3 regions of the Paenibacillus sp. PSB04 genome follow, and region 2 is predicted to be linked to each of the others. Evidence: riboswitches for the same ligand, from Rfam matches in the RefSeq annotation. Region 2 holds a riboswitch; each other region holds the start of a gene.
The links. Region 2 has a riboswitch for thiamine pyrophosphate ahead of thiE (thiamine phosphate synthase). Riboswitches for the same ligand answer to the same signal wherever they lie in the genome.
Positions count from the first base shown of each region.

Region 1: linked by a shared signal. The riboswitch ahead of K2F33_RS14685 (ECF transporter S component) and the one ahead of thiE (thiamine phosphate synthase) in region 2 are both predicted to bind thiamine pyrophosphate.
Region 3: linked by a shared signal. The riboswitch ahead of tenA (thiaminase II) and the one ahead of thiE (thiamine phosphate synthase) in region 2 are both predicted to bind thiamine pyrophosphate.

Region 1 covers NZ_CP081301.1:3,183,653-3,190,326, reverse strand. The annotation lists gene K2F33_RS14695 (energy-coupling factor transporter transmembrane component T family protein) at 1-729, opposite strand, end outside; gene K2F33_RS14690 (ABC transporter ATP-binding protein) at 726-2,348, opposite strand; gene K2F33_RS14685 (ECF transporter S component) at 2,341-2,952, opposite strand; TPP riboswitch at 3,032-3,145, opposite strand; gene asd (archaetidylserine decarboxylase) at 3,426-4,220, shown strand; gene K2F33_RS14675 (SDR family oxidoreductase) at 4,239-5,096, opposite strand; gene K2F33_RS14670 (phosphotransferase enzyme family protein) at 5,122-6,117, opposite strand; gene K2F33_RS14665 (hypothetical protein) at 6,351-6,473, opposite strand; gene K2F33_RS14660 (AraC family transcriptional regulator) at 6,565-6,674, opposite strand, start outside.
Region 2 covers NZ_CP081301.1:7,297,624-7,304,297, reverse strand. The annotation lists gene K2F33_RS33525 (J domain-containing protein) at 1-905, shown strand, start outside; gene K2F33_RS33520 (DUF1266 domain-containing protein) at 919-1,638, shown strand; gene K2F33_RS33515 (riboflavin biosynthesis intermediates N-glycosidase) at 1,724-2,278, shown strand; gene yhbH (sporulation protein YhbH) at 2,575-3,732, opposite strand; TPP riboswitch at 3,971-4,080, shown strand; gene thiE (thiamine phosphate synthase) at 4,225-4,872, shown strand; gene thiS (sulfur carrier protein ThiS) at 4,856-5,053, shown strand; gene K2F33_RS33495 (thiazole synthase) at 5,062-5,841, shown strand; gene thiO (glycine oxidase ThiO) at 5,868-6,674, shown strand, end outside.
Region 3 covers NZ_CP081301.1:5,710,513-5,717,186, reverse strand. The annotation lists gene K2F33_RS26295 (response regulator transcription factor) at 1-264, shown strand, start outside; gene K2F33_RS26290 (hypothetical protein) at 443-769, opposite strand; gene K2F33_RS26285 (class I SAM-dependent methyltransferase) at 919-1,641, shown strand; gene K2F33_RS26280 (YrdB family protein) at 1,747-2,073, shown strand; TPP riboswitch at 2,208-2,312, shown strand; gene tenA (thiaminase II) at 2,452-3,150, shown strand; gene thiM (hydroxyethylthiazole kinase) at 3,147-3,995, shown strand; gene thiD (bifunctional hydroxymethylpyrimidine kinase/phosphomethylpyrimidine kinase) at 3,992-4,807, shown strand; gene K2F33_RS26260 (carboxylesterase/lipase family protein) at 4,999-6,501, shown strand.

The sequences.
Region 1 (6,674 bases), 3.2 Mb from region 2:
GACGAACATGAGAACTGCCAGCCCGTCATACCTGCTGAAAGCCGACGGATAATAATACGTTCTGCGCCCCGACCCGCTGAACTGCTTCGCTTCCATCGCCACGGCAACGCGGTGCGCCCGGCGGATGCTCTGCGACAGCAGCGGCACCGCATACAGCCGGACATGCTGAAGGAGGCCACTCGGCCCCCGGCCTGTCCGCACGCCGCGGATCCGCAGCGCCTGCCTGCGGATGAGAAACTCCTCCCATACGATGGACAGCAGCCGGATCGACGCCATGAAGCTGTATGCGAATTTGGGGGGAAGGCGAAAATTTTGCATCAGCGAATAGAACAGCTTGACGGACGGCGTGGTCATGACGAAGAGCAGTCCTTCTGCCGCAAAGGCAATCGCCCGGAATCCCAGGTGCAGCCCGCGGTAGAAGCTTTCCTCGGATACGCGGAACAGCCCCCACTGCCACCAGACGTGATCCCCTTTCCCGAAAAGGATCATCGTCAGGGATGAAGAGACGAATACGAGGCTGAAGGAGAGAACGAGCAGCCCCACCTTCCATGCCGGATAACCGCTGAGCAGAAACAGGAGGGCGATGTAGACCGCTGCCTGATAGACGGCAAAATCAATGCTTCGCGTCTGAATCGTAACGATAAACAACATGATCAGCAAGGCGAGCTTCAGCGAGGGATTCGCCCGGTGCAGCCAGGTATGACGGCTCGGAGTCAAAAACCGGTTCATCCGCTCACCTCCTCCTGCGCATCCGAAGCTGCGCCTTCTCCCGCAAGCCTCCGCCTCCCGGACTTTATCGCTATCAGGCTTCCGCCTTGGATTTCCCATACCTGGGTAGCGGCCAGCTCAGCGATTTCTCGCTCATGCGTCACCATAACGATCGCCGTGCCGCTGCGGCGAAGCGCTTCGCAGTATTCCAGGATGGCAAAGGCGTTGCGGGCATCCTGCCCGAATGTCGGTTCATCCAGCAGCAACACCGCCTGACGGCGCACCGCCGCGGTGGCAACGCTCAGCCTGCGTTTCTGTCCGGTCGAGAGCTGATACGGATGCCGGTTCTCCAAGCCGTGCAAATGAAACGTCTTCAGGCAGTCTTCGGCTTTACGCTCCACCTCAGCCCGCGACATGCCGCCCTGCATGTGAAGGGAAAAGGCCGTCTCCTCCAGTACCGTCTGGGCAACAAACTGAAACTCCGGGTTCTGAAACACGAACCCGATCCGGTCCGAAGGGCAGGTCCGCTTCCTGCCCCTTCCCTGCAGCAGCCTGCCTTCCAGCACGTAGCTGCCGGCGGTCGGAAGAAGCTGCATCAGGCTCAGCAGCAAGGAGCTTTTACCCGCCCCGTTAGGACCGACAACGGCGACAAAATCGCCGGCATATACCTCCGCCTCTTCCACCATAATCGCCGGCGCATCTCCGCGGAGACCGACAAACCCCCGCAAGGAGAGGACCGGCGCCGCCAAGTCCGCACCTTGCTGCGGGGATTGCACCAGGCCGCTGTTCCATGTATCCCGGTGACGGATATAATCCTCCCAAACGCCGGGATACCAAATGCCATTTTCCTGAAGGGTCCGGCGGTACGCCGTGAAGATTTCGGCCGGCTTGCCGTCGGCCAGAATGCTTCCGTCCGGCGCGAACAGAACGATCCGGTCGACCCAGTTCACGATTTCTTCGATCCGGTGCTCGACGATCAGCACGGTCCGTCCGGCCGATACACCGCGAACCGCCTCCCAAATTTGCTGTCTCCCCTCGGGGTCCAGCAGCGCCGAGGGCTCATCCAGCAGGAGCACTTCCGGTTCCAGCAGAAGGACCGAAGCGAGCGCGAGCCGCTGCTTCATCCCCAGGGACAGCCGTTCAATCGGAGTGTGCAGCTCTTCGAGGTCCAGGCCGACCCGTCCGAGCGCCTCCCGCATCCGCGGCACCATATCCTCCCTGGCTACTTGGCGGTTCTCCAGCACAAACGCCAGCTCCTCATCGACATACGGCATGCAGAACTGGGTATCCGGGTCCTGAAATACATACCCGCACGAGCGGGGCTTCCGAATGTCCGCATATTTGAGCGGAACGTCAATGACTGCCGGAATCAACCCGCCGAGCACCTGCAGCAGCGTCGATTTCCCGCATCCGCTTGGGCCGAGCAGAAGCACCTTTTCCCCGGCCGGCACGGACAGGGAAACATCCTTGAACACGAACGCCTTCTCACCCGGAAACTTCAGGCGCAGGTCCGTTACCGAAACGGCAATTTGCCCGCTCCCTTGATCCGTCCCTTGATCCGTCCTTTGATCCGCTCCTTGACCCGTCTCATGCACTGCCGAATGCTGCATCGTCGCGATACCCCGGTTAGTCTCAGTCATGATCGAGCGCTTCATAATCCTTGGCTGTCACCGGCCGGAGCAGCTGGGTTACTCCGGTTGCTTCCAAAGCTTTGGTCAGGGCATACGCCAGGTACCCTGCGAGTACCGCCGAGCTGATTAACCGCATCACGTACTTCAACACGATCATCCATGTCGAATAGTCCGTGACGTAGCCGTAGTACACATCCACCAGGAATGATCCCAATCCCGAAGCCATGCCGGCCAGCGCCGCTACCCCCATGGAGAATTTGCGGTAACGGAACAGGGCGAAGATCAGCTCCGCGGCTAGACCTTGCGCCACGCCGTAAATCGCCAGCTGAAGGCCCCATTCACTGCCGAACAGAATTTCTACGTGAGCCGCGGCAACCTCGGCCAGGAGGGCTACGCCCGGTTTGCGGATCAGCAGCGCGGCAAGCGTCGAAGCGAGGAACCACATGCCGTACATCAGCTCATCCGCTTGGAAAAACAGCGGCTTGAACAAGTCGTTCACCGAACCCCAAAAATGGTACACCACCCCGATCACGAGGGAGAGCAGAATTGTCACGAGCAGGTCGCTGAGCTTCAGCCCCTTCGGCCGATCCATCTGCATCGTACTGCTGTTCATTTGACAACATCCTTTCTTTTTCCAAAATTGGGCAATAAAAAAACCCCCTGGATAAGCGAGGGAGATCGTCAAATAAGCCCATAAAAGGACTTGAATTCTCTACGCTGGCATTATCCAGATCAGATTCCCGGTCAGCAGCGGTTCATTAGCTGCACTCTCAGCCCGATTCGCTCGAGCTCCCGTATTCCCATATGTACACAGATGAACGCAAGGCGCGGCATCGCCGCCTCCTGGTCCCGGAGCCATCGCCGTCCAAAGCGATAGATGCTTGGGTTCGATTCCGTGTAACAGGCACCTCGCCGCGATGAGTCGACGTCGGGCCCGTATTGATTCCAAAATACATGATCCTCGAAGGATTGGCAATACCATTTTTCTCCGGAGCGGTTTTCAGGATTTGTTGCATATTGATTTGGTAGCCGTTCTATGTCAATATATTCAGAGTGCTACAGGCACGTATGGAAGGGAGATTAGGCATGACAAAGAAATTACTGCGGCTCATGACAGAGCTCTCCTCGCGAAAGTGGCTCTCTTCCATGATGGGACGCTTCTCGCACAGCCGACTCAGCAGAGGGATCATCCCTACGTTTATCAAAAGCTATCAGATCCCGGCGCATGAAGCGGAGAAAGAAATCTATGAATACCGCACGCTCAACGAATTTTTTTCGCGGCGGCTGAAGCCCGGCATGCGTCCAATTCACGAAGGCGAGCACGTACTCACGAGCCCCGTCGACGCCAAGATCACCGCAATGGGTGAAATCACCTCAGGCACGATTCTGAACGTGAAAGGGCAGGATTATTCGGTGGCGGAGCTGCTTAATTTCTCTCCCCACCTGGAGTTATATAAACATGGCTATGTCTTTGTGCTGTACCTCAGCCCTACCGACTATCACCGGATCCACTCTCCAATCACAGGCGTGAAAGTGGAGAGCGAGCATATCAAGGGCCGGTGCTACCCGGTCAATGATTTTGGCATGACCCAGATGAAATCCGTGCTGTGCCGCAATGAGAGGCTGATAACGTATATCAAGGGAGCCCTGGGAGAAGTCGCGGTCGTCAAAGTCGGCGCCATGAATGTCAGCAGCATCCGCTACGACGACGAAACCGCCAATTCCTGGCGTAACGGCGATCCGCTCGCCTATTTTGAGTTCGGTTCGACCGTCGTGCTGCTGATCCAGGACGGCGCATTCACCCCGCGGACAGACCTCCGGACCGGAGATCATGTCCGCATGGGCCAGCTGCTCGGTCAGCTGCACCCGCATAAAGGCTGAACCGGAAGCGAATCCGGCTCAGCCTTTTTTGCTTAGGAGCGCGAGCATAATCCGCTGAAACCACCGGCCCGGAAGCAGCTGCTTGGCCTTTATCGTCCAGCGTGTGCCGGCAGGCAGCGCATAGCGGAATGCCGGCTTGTTCATACGTGCGATTCTCGCGATCAGCCGGGCCACATCGGCCGGATCGCCGCGCTGGTCGGCGTTGTCACGGGAAAAGGCCATCACCTGGCTCAGCATCCGCTCGTAGGGTGACCGCTCGGCGGCGCTCATCTGCGCAAATCCTTTGTCCCAAATGGCCGTTCCGTACGAACCTGGCTCCACCACAACGACATCGACGCCGAATGGCCGCATTTCTAGGGCAAGGCATTCGCTAAATCCCTCCACAGCAAACTTCGACGAGACATAGGGGCCAAAACCGGGAAATCCGACAGCCCCGCTGACGCTGCTGATCTGAATGATTTTTCCCTGATGGGCCTCCCTCATCGCGGGAAGAACGGCCTGGGTGACCGCAACCATCCCGAAGAAATTCGTTTCCAGCTGCGCCTTCCACACGTCCATCGGAATCTCCTCGATCATTCCTCCGTATGCGGTGCCTGCATTGTTCACAAGCACGTCAATTCTTCCGTGGGATTTCAGGATGCCCGATACCGCCTCAAGCACCTGTCCCCCGTCCGTCACATCCAGCCTAACCACGTGAATATGCTGTATTACCCCCGCCGTCTGCGCAGCGTCCATCAGCTCCCCGCTCGCTTCCGGCCTTCGCATGCCGGCAAAAACCGTGTATCCGGAGGCGGCCAGCTCCACGCTGGCCAGCAGCCCGAAGCCGCTGGAACCACCCGTGACCAGCGCGACCGGCCGCTCATCATGTCCTCCCAATTGCGCTCCACTCCCCGTTCAGATGTTATTTCGCCGGAAACAAAAACGGCTCATCCGCCAAGTAGCTGCGGATCGCGGACAGAATATACCCCTTCTGTTCCTTCAGCGACGGAATTTCCTGCGGATTGCCGGCGTGAAACGCCTGATTCTCCAGGACCGCCTGCAGGAAAAAGGTTTCCAGCATGGACACGCTCTCCTTTGGAAGAAGTCGCATGCTTTCGTACCCGTCCAGCAGCATGCTCCGCTGTGCCGGGTACAGACCGATGAGCGCCTGCGCCAAGTCGTAGGCATAATAACCGAACCCGCAGCGGCCAAAATCGATCGGGCAAGGTTCCCCGTCCGTGAATACAACGTTCCCTTCGTGGAGATCCGCATGGATCATACCATACCGGGAAGGGCCCGGAGGCCATGCGGCGATCCGCCCTCTGATGAGGTCCGCCGCCTGTACATAAAGCGCCCATTCATCGGAACTCAGAAAGGCGCGGTGCCGCCGTTCCAGCCGCTGCATATCTTCTGTCAGGCTCGCAGCCCCCCATTCGGGTCTGACGAACCCTTCCGGCGGAACAAAGCTCTGCGCAGCCTGATGGAGCCTGGCCATAAGCACGCCCATCCGGTACACCTGCCTGTCATCGAGGCCGCCCTCCGCCTGCTCCCCTTCGATCCAGCGCAGCAGCGTCACCGGCCAACCCTGGCTTCGGTCCGCCTCGCAGATCGCCACGGTATTCCCTTCCTGGTCCGCTACGCCTTCCGGAACCGGCAGGCCTTGGGAAGAAAGCCAATTCAGCCACATCATTTCCGAACGGATGGCCGGTACGTCGGCCGACACCGGATGGATCCGCAGCAAAAATTTGCCGCCGGACCGCGCGCTCACCCGGTATGTAATATGGTCTGAAATTTGGATAAATTCCGCATGTTCCTCCTTAATGCCAAACTTCTCCAGTGCGGACATCAGCACCTGCTCCGCCTGAACCAGCAGGAGGCGCAGGCTGTCCTCCGAATTTGCTCCGAATGCTTCATTCATTTCGCTATCCTCCATCCTCTGCTTAACACCTTGCTCCCACAGCATACCATAAGCCGGCAGGCCAGGGGAGGGCGCGACCGCGAACCGTATTCTCCGCGTAACCGGTACTATTGACCATTTCAATCTAATGATGCGCGCACAAAAAAGCAGCGGCGGGCTGGCATCCCGCGCTGCTCTTAGACATCATTTATATCAGGTGTGATGAAGTTCATAAAAAAGGTTAACGAGTGGGGTTAAAACCATACGTCGCTCATGATGCTGACCGGTCTGAACCGGCGCATCCGGTTACGGCCGTTCCCCCGCGCCGCCGCAGCTGCGGCATACCCGTCACGCCTGCGAATCCGCCGTCTGCTCATCCGACTCTTTCCTCCCTTCGTTTATTCGGTGCATTTGCAAGCTTGAAGCTTATTACCCGAAAGGGGAAGACCGCGAAACAGCAGGAAACAATTACCGGATTTCGGACGGATTCTTGCCCGTATACTGCTTGAATTGCCGGCTGAAGAAAAAAATGTCGCGGTATCCGAGCGCATCGGCCACCTCCGTGACGTTCATGCCGG
Region 2 (6,674 bases):
TGCAGCATGCGTTCGTGTCCTTTCTGATGTCCTGCAGGCATCTCCCGCGAGATGTTTGGCAGCTGCTGGACGGCACGTTTTACTTTACGGAAGATTCCGAAGAACTGCGGGAGCGGTATCCGACGTATTTTGCCGAATACATCCTGCAGCAGCTGGACGGATCACGGGAGCTGCGTTATGACTCGCTCGCTAACGCTCCCGTAGGGGATGCCGCGGACATTGAGAGATTTTTGGATCTGCGGGAGTCTGCGCTGGATATGCTGATGGAAGGCGATCTGGAAGAAGCGGAAGCGTGCTTGTCCGAAGCTTCGGCGTGGTTTGCCGACGATCTGGATCTGCAGCTGCTATGGGGAAAATATAACCTGGCCGTGGGCAACCGGCAGGAAGCGCTGAAATGTTTCGGCCATGCGATCCTGCTGCAGCCGGATGATCTGGAGGCTTATCGTTACGCGGCACAGCTTCGATACGATGATCAGCGGTATGAAGAGGCGCTTTCGGATTGCGAGCGCATATTGGCTGCCCATCCGGAAGATCAGGATGCGCTCTGTTTGGTTGGACGGTGCCTCACCGCGATGGGACGGATATCGGAGGCCAAGGAACGGATGAAGCGTTCTTTTGACATAAACAATCAGCATATGAGCACCCTGATGTACTGGTCGTCTACCGCGAATAAGCATCACCACGATCAGGGGAAGATCGACCCGGCCGAGCACCGCAGGGTGGTCAAAAACAATATTATATTCTACGGTTTTTTATTTCTTCGGTTAACTTGGCTTTATATTTTTGTGTATATCGTGCTGCAGTTGTTTTTTGACCTGCCCGTTATCGTCACGGGGGTGTTCGTGGCCATTCTGCTGTGGTATTTATACAGAATGTTAAGAGCACACCGGGTGCTATCAACCTAGATTGGAGGACGACATGCGCAGCGATTACAAGAAGAAGCAAATCAAACAGCTGGAGCTGTACTTCCGCAGTCTCTCCAGCGTATGCATCGACAGCATGCTGGCTTATTATTATGTGCCGTACGAGTTTTTGAAATTTGAGCGTTACCTCGGGAACCGGGTTTTGAAAAAGGGGCTGCGGCTCTGGGACATCAAGGATGCCGAGTCTTTAAAGACCCGGATTCGCTGGCTGCTGGAGGACGGGAACCGTGACGATTATAAGGCCCTGCACGCCGAACTGTTGGCGCTGCCGGAACAGGCACGGCAAAACTGGATGGAGGCATCCAAGGACTATCCGGAATATGCCCGGATGAGTGTGGTTCAGACGTTTTTGTTGCAGCTGCCCGCCGGAGAAATAGCCGCCTTCGGGGGCGGCTGGGCGATTTTCTTGAGCCGGGTTGGGCTCGCTTACGGATATTTGACGAAGGAAGAGGCTTGGGCCATTAAATTGGAAGCGGCCAGGTATGTGCAGCAGCATTACGGCAGCTGGGAAGAGTATTTGATCGCATTTATGGCCGCCAGCCGCTTTTGGAAACCGGAGGAGCAGTTTCGGAATATGGTCCACATCATGACCCGCGGGCAAACGCTGCTGGGGATGGGTACCTTTGCTTCCCGGAAGGCGCCATGGGATATTCCGCTTGAGCCGGGAGGCGAACAAGCAGCGCACCGCAAGGGGTCGGCCAGCCTGGATGCCTGAGGCGGTGATCAACGGGCATGCAGGTCACAGGGCCTTTAGATTGTAGGGCTTAAGTACGCAGGATGCTCTTATAGGGGGAAATTGGATGTATACCTTGGAAGAACTCCGGAAGGCATTCCGGAAAGGAACCAAGCTGAAATATGTTTTTTTCTGGGGGCACCAGCCCGCGGCGGATGGATCTATTACGAAGAGCTGCTTCAGCCAGTGGTGGGAAGCGAAGTTTACCGTGGACGGCGTGGAATATGCAAGTGCCGAACATTATATGATGGCCGAGAAAGCCAGACTGTTCGGTGACGAAGAGATCAGGGAACAGATTCTCGCAGCCAAGCACCCGAAGCAGGCCAAAGATCTGGGGCGGAAGGTGAGAGGATTCGATCCGGCCGTATGGGACCGGGAAGGGTATTCCATTGTGGTCCGGGGAAACGAAGCGAAGTTTTCCCAAAACGACGATTTGAAGCAATTTCTGCTGGGCACCGGGCAGCGGGTGCTGGTAGAGGCAAGTCCCGTGGATTCGATCTGGGGCGTGGGGTTGGCCGCGGACGACGAGGCGGTCCTGAACCCGCTGCTGTGGAAAGGGAAGAACCTGCTTGGTTTTGCCTTGATGGAGGTTCGGGACCGTCTGCAGGCGGAAGAAGCCTAGCGGAAGTCCGAAACATGCACGTCGTGCGTGCGGTGCCTAGCGGGAGTGAAGAACTTGGCAGCAGTAAGCAGCACGCTGGCAATGAGGAGCACGCTGGCAATGTGGGACATGCCGTCAGTGAGGAGCCTGGCAGGAGTCAGGATCAGTCAACTGTGGGAAAAGGCTGCAAATCGAGGGTCATGCTATATAGAGGTCACCCGGCCATGCAAAAAGGTCGTTGTCGGTTACTCAGCGTAACGGGACAACGACCTTTTTTATATGCCATAATTTTGCGTTCCAGGAGACGGTCCTTCGGCTTAAGTCAGTGCGCCTTCCTGCTTTTTAAAGAACGTACGCAGCGCCTGATAGACTTCGCCCTTTTCTTTGATGACGTAATACATGAACTGATCGAGCTTGATATTCCGGTACGCGGACATCAGCGTGCTGCTCCGGTTGTACTGGTTGACTTCCCCGTAGCCGAACATGTTGCTGACTTTGAGCAGCTCGCCGATCAGCCGCACGCAGCGTTCGTTATCGGAAGTCAAGTTGTCGCCGTCCGAGAAATGGAACGGATAAATATTGTACTTGGCGGGCGGGTAGCGCCGGTCGATGATTTCCAGCGCTTTCTGGTAGGCGGACGAGCAGATCGTGCCCCCGCTTTCGCCCCGGGTAAAGAAATCCTCTTCGGTGACTTCTTTGGCCTCCGTATGGTGGGCCACAAAGACGATGTCGACCTTTTCGTATTGACGGCGCAGGAAGCGGGTCATCCAGAAGAAGAAGCTGCGTGCACAGTATTTCTCAAACGTGCCCATCGACCCGGACGTATCCATCATCGCAATGATGACCGCGCTGGAATGGGGAACGACGACGTCCTCCCACGTTTTGTAACGCAGATCGTCGGGGCTGATATGATGAATTCCCGGCTTGCCGCTGGTGGCGTTGCGCCGCAGATTTTCTAGGATCGTCCGCTTCTTGTCGATGTTAGACTGCATGCCTTTTTTGCGGATGTCGTTGAACGTGATCGATTCGGTTTCGACTTCCTGCTGCTCTTTCGGCTTCATATTCGGCAGCTCCAGCTGATCGAACAGCATGTTCTCCAAGTCTTCGAGGCTGATCTCGGCTTCCATAATGTCCTGGCCTGGCTGGTCGCCGGCTTTTTCGCCTTGACCCGGCTTTTGCACCGGATCCCTGCCCAGCACGTCTCCCACCTGGCTGTCGCCGTCTCCCTGGCCGACATGCTTTTGCTTCTGGTAGTTATAAATGAAACGGTATTCATCGAGGCTCCGGATGGGTACCTTGATGATTTGCTTACCGTCCGACATCACGATGTTTTCTTCTGTGATCAGGTCGGGCAGGTTCTGCTTGATGATTTCCTTAACCTTCTCCTGATGGCGGACCTGATCCTGGTACCCTTTCCGGTGCAGTGACCAGTCCTCCTTGGACACCACAAACAGCGAATGATCGTCTGATGGCATGTTCAGGCACCTCCCATGTTCCCATACTCAGCACAAACTTTGGCTTGTTAAACATTTATATTCACGGGCGGGGACGATATGTGATGACGCAAGAGATAAAATAAGAAGTTTGCCGCACCCAAATATATGAAATTTTGCGAGAATCGCTGCTATGGATGAGATAGGCGTTCCGATGCCGATGATCTCACTCTGGCTATTGCCAAAAGTCAGCAGTTTGGGCTATAGTGGTTGTGAAATTAAATAGGAATGCGGGTGCTGGATGAAGTCCGGCTGAGATGGCAGCCTTATGCTGCGGACCGTTAATCTGATCCAGGTAATGCTGGCGTAGAGAATATCATTCGAATTGCGGTGCCATTCGTGTATTTCTCGAATGGTTTTTTTGTGTTAACCGGGTAAGAGGGCGCTTTCGCAAGGGCGAGGGCTTACCCTTCGCGATGATAGAAGCCGGCATGAAATGGAGGGAAAGGCAAAGGGAAGAGAGGAGAAGCAGTCATGGTCGATTTTCGTCTGTATGCGATTACCGGGGAGACGTTCCATCCGGGACGCCGGCTGGTGGACGTGATGGAGCAAGCCATTCGGGGAGGCGCGGACATCGTTCAATTCCGCGACAAAACAAGCGGCAGGGAAGAACTGCTGCGCAAGGCGGCGGAGCTGCGGGAGCTGACCCGCCGCTACGGCGTTCCTTTTATCGTGAACGATCACGTTGATATCGCGATGGAGGTGGATGCGGACGGGATTCACCTCGGTCAAGGCGATATGCCGATCGCGGAAGCCAGAAAGCTTGTCGGCAACAAGATCATCGGCATATCCACCCATGCGATTTCGGAAGCGCAGCTCGCCGAAGCGGAAGGGGCGGATTATATCGGCGTCGGGCCAATCTATGCGACGGCTACGAAAGCCGATGTGGTTGATCCGGTCGGTCTTTCGTACGTTCGGGAAGTCGCCGGGATCATCAAGATCCCGTTTGTGGCGATTGGCGGCATCAAGCTGGGCAACGTGGACGAAGTGATCCGGGCCGGTGCGAGCCGCGTCTGCGCGGTGAGCGAAATCGTCGGCAGCCCTGACCCGGAAGCGGTATGCCGGGCGTTCATTCACAAGCTTGAAGGTAGAGGAGGAGCGGCGGATGGAACTGGTCATTAACGGAATAAAGCGGGAGCTGGCGGCCGAGACGGTAGCCGATGTCCTCCGCCTGCTGGGGCTGTCCGGCAGGCCGGTCATGGTGGAAGCGGACGGACAGGTGCTGAAGATCGAGCAGTGGGAGACGACTCCGGTTGTACCTGGAATGAAGCTGGAGCTGGTCCATTTCGTAGCGGGAGGTTGAAGGGAAAAATGAGCAGAGATAATTGGCAGGTTGGCGGACAGGAACTGTCGTCGAGGTTGTTTTTGGGGACCGGGCTGTTCCCCGATCCTTATGTGCAGATGGAGGCGATCAAAGCTTCGGGAACCGAGGTGCTGACGTTCGCTATCCGCCGGATCCATCTCGATTCGGTGGAGGATGATTCGATTCTGCAGCATGTGGAGCCTCAGAAATACATCTACCTTCCCAACACGTCCGGGGCGACAACGGCCGAAGAGGCGGTCCGGATAGCCCGGCTGGCGCGGGCTTCGGGACTCAGCGACTGGATCAAGGTGGAGATTAGCGCCAATAAGCGCACGCTCCTGCCCGATCCGATTGAAACGTTAAATGCGACGGAAATATTGGTCAAGGAAGGCTTTACGGTACTGCCGTATATCTCCGACGATCCGGTGATCTGCAAAAAGCTGGAGGAGGCAGGGGCAGCCGCGGTGATGCCTGGCGCAGCGCCCATCGGGACCGGCCTCGGCATTCTGAATCCGTACCATCTCGGATTGATCGTGGAGGAGCTGTCGGTCCCTGTCATCGTAGATGCGGGGCTGGGGACAGCCAGCGACGTGGCGCTCGCGATGGAGCTGGGAGTCTCCGGCATTCTGATGAATACCCCGGTGGCCAAAGCCAAAGACCCCGTGATGATGGCCCGGTCGATGAGGCTGGCGATTGAGGCGGGGCGTTTGGCCTACTTGTCCGGGCGGATTCCGAAGAAGAAATATGCTTCGGCCAGCAGCGGCCTGGAATCGCTGGTCATCGAATAAAAAAGGATGGACAGGGGGCTGTAACAATGAGCGGAGACATCATTGTCATGGGGGGCGGCATTATCGGATTATCCAGCGCGCTGGAGCTGCGCCGCCGCGGCCTGAACGTCACGCTGCTTGAAAAGGGACCCTGCGGCGGGCAGGCCTCCGGCGCGGCGGCAGGGATGCTCGCTCCGTATTCGGAGAACGTGGAGTCGCCGGACGAATTCTTCCGGTTGTGCCGTGAGAGCTTGTCGCTGTATCCGCAGTGGCAACAGGCGGTGAAGGACATCTCCGGCGTTCCTTTTGAATATGCCGAAACCGGCAGCCTATACGTGGTGAGGCATGAGGCGGATCTGCTGGCGCTGGAGAGCCGGCTGGAATGGCAGCGGAGCTGGGGCTCCGGTGGCGAAATATTAACGGGAAGCGCGCTGTTCGATGCCGAGCCGGGACTGACCCGCGAAGCAGTAGCCGCCCTGTGGACTCCGGTGGAGAGCCATGTGTATGCCCCGGATTTGGCGGAAGCGGTCAAACGGGCCTGCCTGGCCTCCGGCGTGCAGATTCATGAGCATCTTGGCCGGATCGAGCTGGCTGAATGGCGGGAGCGGGTTGCGCTGAGGGCGCAAAATGGCGAGCGGTTTGAAGCGGACCGGCTGCTGATCAGCACCGGTGCGTGGGTACAGGAGATGTCGGAACCCCTCGGCATCCGGATTCCTGTACATCCGATCCGGGGACAAATTTGCGCCTACGCTTGGAACGAGGGGCGCGAGCCGCTTCGGCACCTGGTGTTCACCAGCCAGGGGTACCTGGTCCAAAAAGCAAACGGAACGCTCGTGTGCGGAGCCTCGGAGGAT
Region 3 (6,674 bases), 1.6 Mb from region 2:
GTTTCCAATCATGTCTCATTGAATTATTCGTATTTCAGCCAAGCTTTCAAGGAGTATACGGGGGAGACGTTTGTCAGCTACTTGCGGAAGCTGCGGATCCGTAAAGCCAAGGAGCTGCTCGGCAGCACGGACCTGAAAGTGTACGAAATCAGCGAGCGGGCCGGGTTCGAGAACGTGAAGCATTTTACCAAGGTCTTTAAGGAAATGGAGGGCGTTGCGCCGCTCGAATACCGCTCACAGCAGGAGGCGTTAGGGCGGAGGTGAACAAAAAATGCCGGGACGATGGGCATCTTGTAGTAGAAGGCCATTGCCCTTCAGAGGCGTGAAATCCGCTGAAAGCAAATAAATCAAGCTTTAAAAGGCTGCCGCGAGGCAGCCTTTTACCGTTACTGGACAAGCAATGAGGATTAGTGATGCTAAGCATCCAACCAGAATTTAGGGATCATGATGTCGACCTCGGATGGCCACGGCGAGCCATTCCACGCTTCATCCCGTAAATGAGGAGATCAACCGCCGCACCGATGATGGCTGCCATGACGATGGAGAGAAGATATGCCGGGAACCGTAAGGGGATAAAGTAACTGTTCGTTACGAAAGCGTGTTTATCGGACAGCCAGCCCGAATACACCGGGTCATGCAGCAAGGCTTCAAGCAAGGGATTCAGCCGGATCAGTATGATGTTGGCCAAGCCCTGTCCGGAGGCATCCAGTATGCAGGTGAGGATCATACATAACGTGAGCCAAATAGAAACGCTTTTTAACAAAGACATCCCCGCCTTCAACTTGTTCTTGTCATTTATAACGCATCCTGCCGTAACTAAGTTCTATACAGCATACATAAAGCTGGTTTATTTATATCCAACTATTCTGTTGGTTGGTATAATATGGTGGAGAAGAGCGAGTCTACGGAGGTGGTTGCATGAAAGAGAGGGTGCTCGAGGCTTATACCAAGCTCGCCAAGGACTATGAACTGCATACCGATTCGGACAGCGGCGCCAACGCATACTACGAGCGTCCGGCCATGCTGGAACTGCTGCCAACGGATATGTCCGGACTTCATGTCCTTGATGCAGGCTGCGCCGCAGGATGGTATGCCGAGCAGTTCGTTTCCCGCGGGGCATCGGTATCGGCGATCGATCTCAGCCCTGATATGGTGGAGGCGGCCAAACGGAGAGTCGGCAGTCAAGCGGAGATTCGGGTTCACGATCTAAGCGAACCGCTGCCGTACAGTGCGAATAAGTTCGACTTGATTCTTAGTTCGCTAACGCTGCATTACATCGAAGACTGGGATCCCCTGTTCCGTGAGTTTCAGCGGGTTTTGAAGCCCGGAGGAACGTTATTGTTTTCGGTGCATCATCCGTTTATGGACTTTACTGTTTTTAAGAGACCGGATTATTTTGTACGGGAGCTGCTTGTAGACCGGTGGACGAAGAAGGAGGCAGGCAGCGTTGAAGTGACGTTCTTCCGCAGACCCCTGCAGGAAATCGTCAATACGACGTCAAGCTGGTTTGTACTGGACCGGCTTGTCGAACCAAGGCCGGTTCCCGAGTTTCTGGAGCGGCTGCCGGAGTCGGCCGACTTCTACCAGCGGATTCTGCATCACCCGCATTTTTTAATTGTGAAAGCCCACAAGCCGGAGTGAGAGAGGAAGAGTCGCTGCGGTAGGCAAGAAACAATCGGCATAATTTTACTCTGAGAATGGCTTCATTCCAAAGGCCCTGACCGGCCCAAAACGGAGGGTTTGGCAATGATTGTGATCGACCTTATCTTTTTTCTAATGGAGCTGTGTGCACTGGCAGCCTTTTGCCTGTGGGGATTTAAGCTGGATACCGCCTTGTGGATCCGTATCGTGGCAGGAATAGGTTCGCCGATTGTCGTTGCTGTTTTTTGGGGCATGTATGTCGCACCGAAAGCGACCTTTCCGGTGACGCTTCCCGTCCGGGCTGTGCTGCAGCTGATTGTATTCGGTCTGGCCGCGGCTGCGCTGTACGGATCGGGTTATCGAAAGGCCGCTGTCATTTATGCCGCTGTCGTCATCGTCGAGATGATCCTTTCTTACGCGTTGAAAAGATAAACACTTGAAGGTGAAAGAAGATCCGCATAAACGATTGACAAGCTTTTTCCCGGTATCCCGCCAGCAGCTTTTTTTGTTTGACAACACCGGCAAACGGAGCTACAGTTATTCATGAACTTGTAAAATATCATACGAAAATCCACTAGGGGAGCTGCGGAGGCAGCTGAGACAAGTAATCGCTTGGACCCTTTGAACCTGATCCGGTTAATACCGGCGGAGGGAAGTGGAGCAGGCCTTTACATACGCAACTTTCTTGATGTGATCCATTCAGGATGACACTGCAAATAGCGGCCGCTCCATTTCGGGGCGGCTTTTTTGTGTTGGCTCCCCCGCGCCCCGACATGCGATTTTCGTCAAAATTTACGGAGGTGCATTATTATGACCCGGTTTACCGAAGAATTGAGACACGCGGCAGATCCCATTTACCAAGCGATCTTCCAGCATCCGTTTGTACGGGGGATTGCGGAAGGTACCTTGTCCAAGGAGCAGCTGATTCACTATGTGAAGCAGGATTTTGAATATCTAAATGCCTACATCCGGATCTACGGCATTGCCATATCCCGATGCGATTGTCGGCAGACGACCGCGCTTTTCAACGAACAGATTTCGTTTATTTTGAACAGCGAAACGCATCCCCACCAAAACTTTTGTGATGTCGCCGGTGTTGCATATGAGGAACTGCAAGGCTATCCGCTGGCCCCATCGGCCAATCATTACATCCGGCATATGCTGAACGTCGCCCACGAGGGGGGACTAGAAGATATTGTAGCTGCGCTGTTACCTTGCCCGTGGACCTATACGGAAATCGGCCAACGTCTGCTGGAGGAAGTCCAGCCGGAGAAATCCCATCCGTTTTATGAATGGATGCACTTTTACGGTGACCGGGAAAGCGGCGTGACGGTACAGCTGCGGCAGCTGATCGACGAATGGGCGGAGGGCCTTCCTCCCGCAAGAAAAAAACGGCTGATGGAGCATTTTCTGACCAGCTGTCAGCTGGAGTACATGTTCTGGGATATGGCGTTTACGCTTGAGGATTGGCCGGTTTCCCTGGCTGCAGCGGAAGGGGTGGGACGATGACCGCCGATATGTTTCCGTCCGGACTCATCCAGCTTCCTTTACGGATAAAAGAGCAGCGTCCGCTCATTCACAACATAACGAATGTGGTCGTGACCAACTTTACGGCCAACGGCCTGCTTGCCCTTGGCGCCTCCCCGGTTATGGCCTATGCCAAAGAGGAGGTGGCCGATATGGCTCGGGTCGCCCAAGCCGTCGTCCTGAATCTCGGAACCCTGAGCAGCGAATTGGTGGAAGCGGCGATCATCGCCGGCCGATCGGCTAATGATCATGGCGTTCCGGTGTTCCTGGATCCCGTCGGCGCGGGAGCGACCGCATTTCGCACGGAGGCTGCGCTGCGGATTTTGCGCGAGGTCCGCGTATCACTGGTTCGGGGCAACGCAGCGGAGGTTGCCCATCTCATTGGTGAATCCGGCCCGATAAAAGGCGTCGACGCAGGGGAGGCCGGGGAATCCGCTCCCGCCGACTTGGCGGCACGGGCGGCACACCGTCTGGGGACGCTCGTCGCCATTACCGGGCAAGAAGATGTGATCACCGACGGAACGAGAGGATACTTGATCCGGGGCGGACATCCGATGCTGACCCAAGTCACCGGAACCGGCTGCTTGCTGACATCGGTGATCGCCGCCTTTGGAGCAGTCGAATCCGATCTGCTGTCCGCCGGCGCGGCCGCCTTGGCGTACTACGGTGAAGCGGCCGTTCGGGCATTTGAGCGGGCAGGCTTTGAGGGGCCGGGAAGCTTCCAAATCGCTTTCCTCGACGCGTTGTCTGTAATGGACCGGCATCCGCTGGAGGAAGGAACCATTACCGCTCTTCTGGAGTCGGCAGGAAGGGGATTTGTGCAATGAGCATCTCGAAAGCATTGACGGTAGCCGGTTCTGACAGCGGCGGCGGGGCAGGCATCCAGGCGGATATCAAAACGTTCCAGGAGCTCGGCGTATTCGGTATGTCGGCCATTACAGCCATTACCGTTCAAAACACACTCGGGGTACAAGGCGTTTATCCGCTTCCTGCGGCTGCGGCAGCTGAACAAATGGATGCCGTGGGCACCGACCTCGGCGTGGATGCGGTCAAAACCGGTATGCTGTTCAGCGCGGATATTATTGAGGCCGTCGCAGGACGTATAGCCGCTTTTGGCTGGAGGAATGTGGTCGTCGACCCGGTTATGGTCGCCAAAGGCGGCGCGCGGCTGCTGCAGCAGGACGCGGTAGACGCGCTGAAGAACAAGCTGCTGCCGCTGGCTGCTGTCGTCACGCCGAACATTCCGGAGGCGGAAGTGCTCGCGGGGATGGCGATCCGGTCGATGGAGGAACGCTGCGAGGCGGCCTACCGCATCGCGGCTTACGGTCCGGCGATGGTTGTGATCAAGGGCGGACATGACGAATCGTCTGACAAGGCGGTTGATCTTACTTTCGACGGAAAATCCTTCTCGACCCTGGAAGGGAGTCGGATTGACACGCGTCATACGCATGGAACGGGATGCACCTTCTCGGCTGCGATCGCCGCTGAGCTGGCTAAAGGGAACCCGGTCAACGAGGCCGTACGGACGGCCCGTGAATTCATTCAGGCGGCCATCGAGAACGCGCTCGGCATTGGCGGCGGGAGCGGTCCGACGAATCATTGGGCCTACCGCAGCCAAAAGGAAGGGGCGGCAAGATAGAGGCAGCCGATACCTGCCTGCTTCACAAGCGATTAGCACCTGTCTATATAGACAGGTTTTTTTCTTGGCGCTGGCTTCCTTAAGTGGTCGTCGATAGATGGTTTTTTGCACCGGGCTTCGGTTAGGCTTTGTCCAATTTTTAGTGTTACAATGGTAGAACGATTCCAACGCTAGAAAGGATGTTAACGAAATTGGACCAACTCCTCATCCGTACTCATGATGGCCTGATTCAAGGATATGTTCAGAACGGCGTCCGGACTTGGAAGGCGATTCCTTACGCCGAGCCCCCCGTCGGCGAGCGGCGTTTCCGGAAACCGCTTCCTGCACGGCCATGGGCAGGCGTCAGATCCGGGGACATGACGGTACCGCTTGCGCCGCAGCCCGTCAACCCTACGGGTGGCGCTTTTAGACTGAAACGGGATCAGATCCCGCAGTCCGAGGACTGCCTGTACGTCAATGTGTGGGCCCCTGACGAGCCGGCATCGCAGCCGCTTCCGGTCATGGTGTGGATCCATGGCGGCGCCTTCGTGACGGGCGGCGGCGGACTTCCCATTTACGACGGCTCCGAGCTGGCGCGCCGGGGAGGCTTGATTGTCGTCAGCCTCAGCTACCGCCTGGGTCCTCTCGGTTTTACGCATTTTTCCCCATTTTCCGGAGAGTCCGAAGACGGTTATGTAAGCAACGCCGGTCTGCTGGATCAAATCGAAGCGCTGCGCTGGGTAAAGCACAACATCGCCGCTTTCGGCGGAGATCCTCAGCAGGTAACCGTATTTGGTGAGTCGGCGGGAAGCATGAGCATTGCGGCGCTGCTCGCAATGCCTGCGGCACAAGGCTTGTTCACCCGGGCGATTATGCAGAGCGGGGCTTCCCAGGCGATCTCGGACTCCCATGGCAGGCTGCTTACGAAGGGACTGCTGGATATCCTTGGCATTCCGGAAGATCAGCTGGATCGGCTGCAAGAAGTACCGGCAGAGGATATCCTAAGAGCGGCAGACGAGTTAAAACAGGCGGCGGGAGCAAGTGCCGTCATGCTGTTCCAGCCGGTCGTCGACGGGGAGCTGCTGCCTGTGACGCCCTTGGAAGCGGTGGCCGCCGGTTCCGCGGCCGGCATCGAGATCATCATTGGTACGAACCGGGATGAGGGGGCGCTTTTTATACCGGAAGGCATGCCGATGCTGACCAAGGAACAAAACGCCCGGGCGTATACAGCGGTGACCGGATCGAAGGAAGCGGCGAGCTGGATCGAAGCGTATCCGGCCACGGTGGAGGGACAGCGACAGGCGATGACCGAGCTGTTCTTCTGGAGGTCGGCCCTTCAGTTCGCAGAAGCCCAGCTACCGCATGCGGCGGTATGGATGTACCGTTACGATTATGCGATGGTGCCGGGCGATCCGCTGCTGGGAACGGCCTTTCATTCCGCCGAAATTCCGTTTGTGTTTAACAATCTCGACTTGCTTGCAGGCGCAGGTATGCCGGTGAACGAAGAGATGAGGAGCGTGGCGGATCGCATGCAGGAGGCCTGGACGTCTTTTGCCAAGCGCGGACAGCCCTCAACGCCTTCTCTGCCGTGGCCTGCGTACGATGCGGAGGAACGCTGGACGATGGTGTTCGGTGCAGACAGCGCGGTTACCCGTGATCCGGACGCGGACAAACGGCGGATGCTGACCGGCGGGTCTGACAGGAGAACAACTTAATCTCACTATGCCAATAGGTCACGCCTGGGAATCCAGGTGTGACCTATTTTTCATTAACCACGACGGTATTCATTGATGACTAGTTTTCGTGCGAAAAAAGTGAATTTGAATAAAAGGGTATCCCGGATGCCGGAACGAAGAATAAGGGAGTGCCGTCCGGCAGTGCAGTAAGC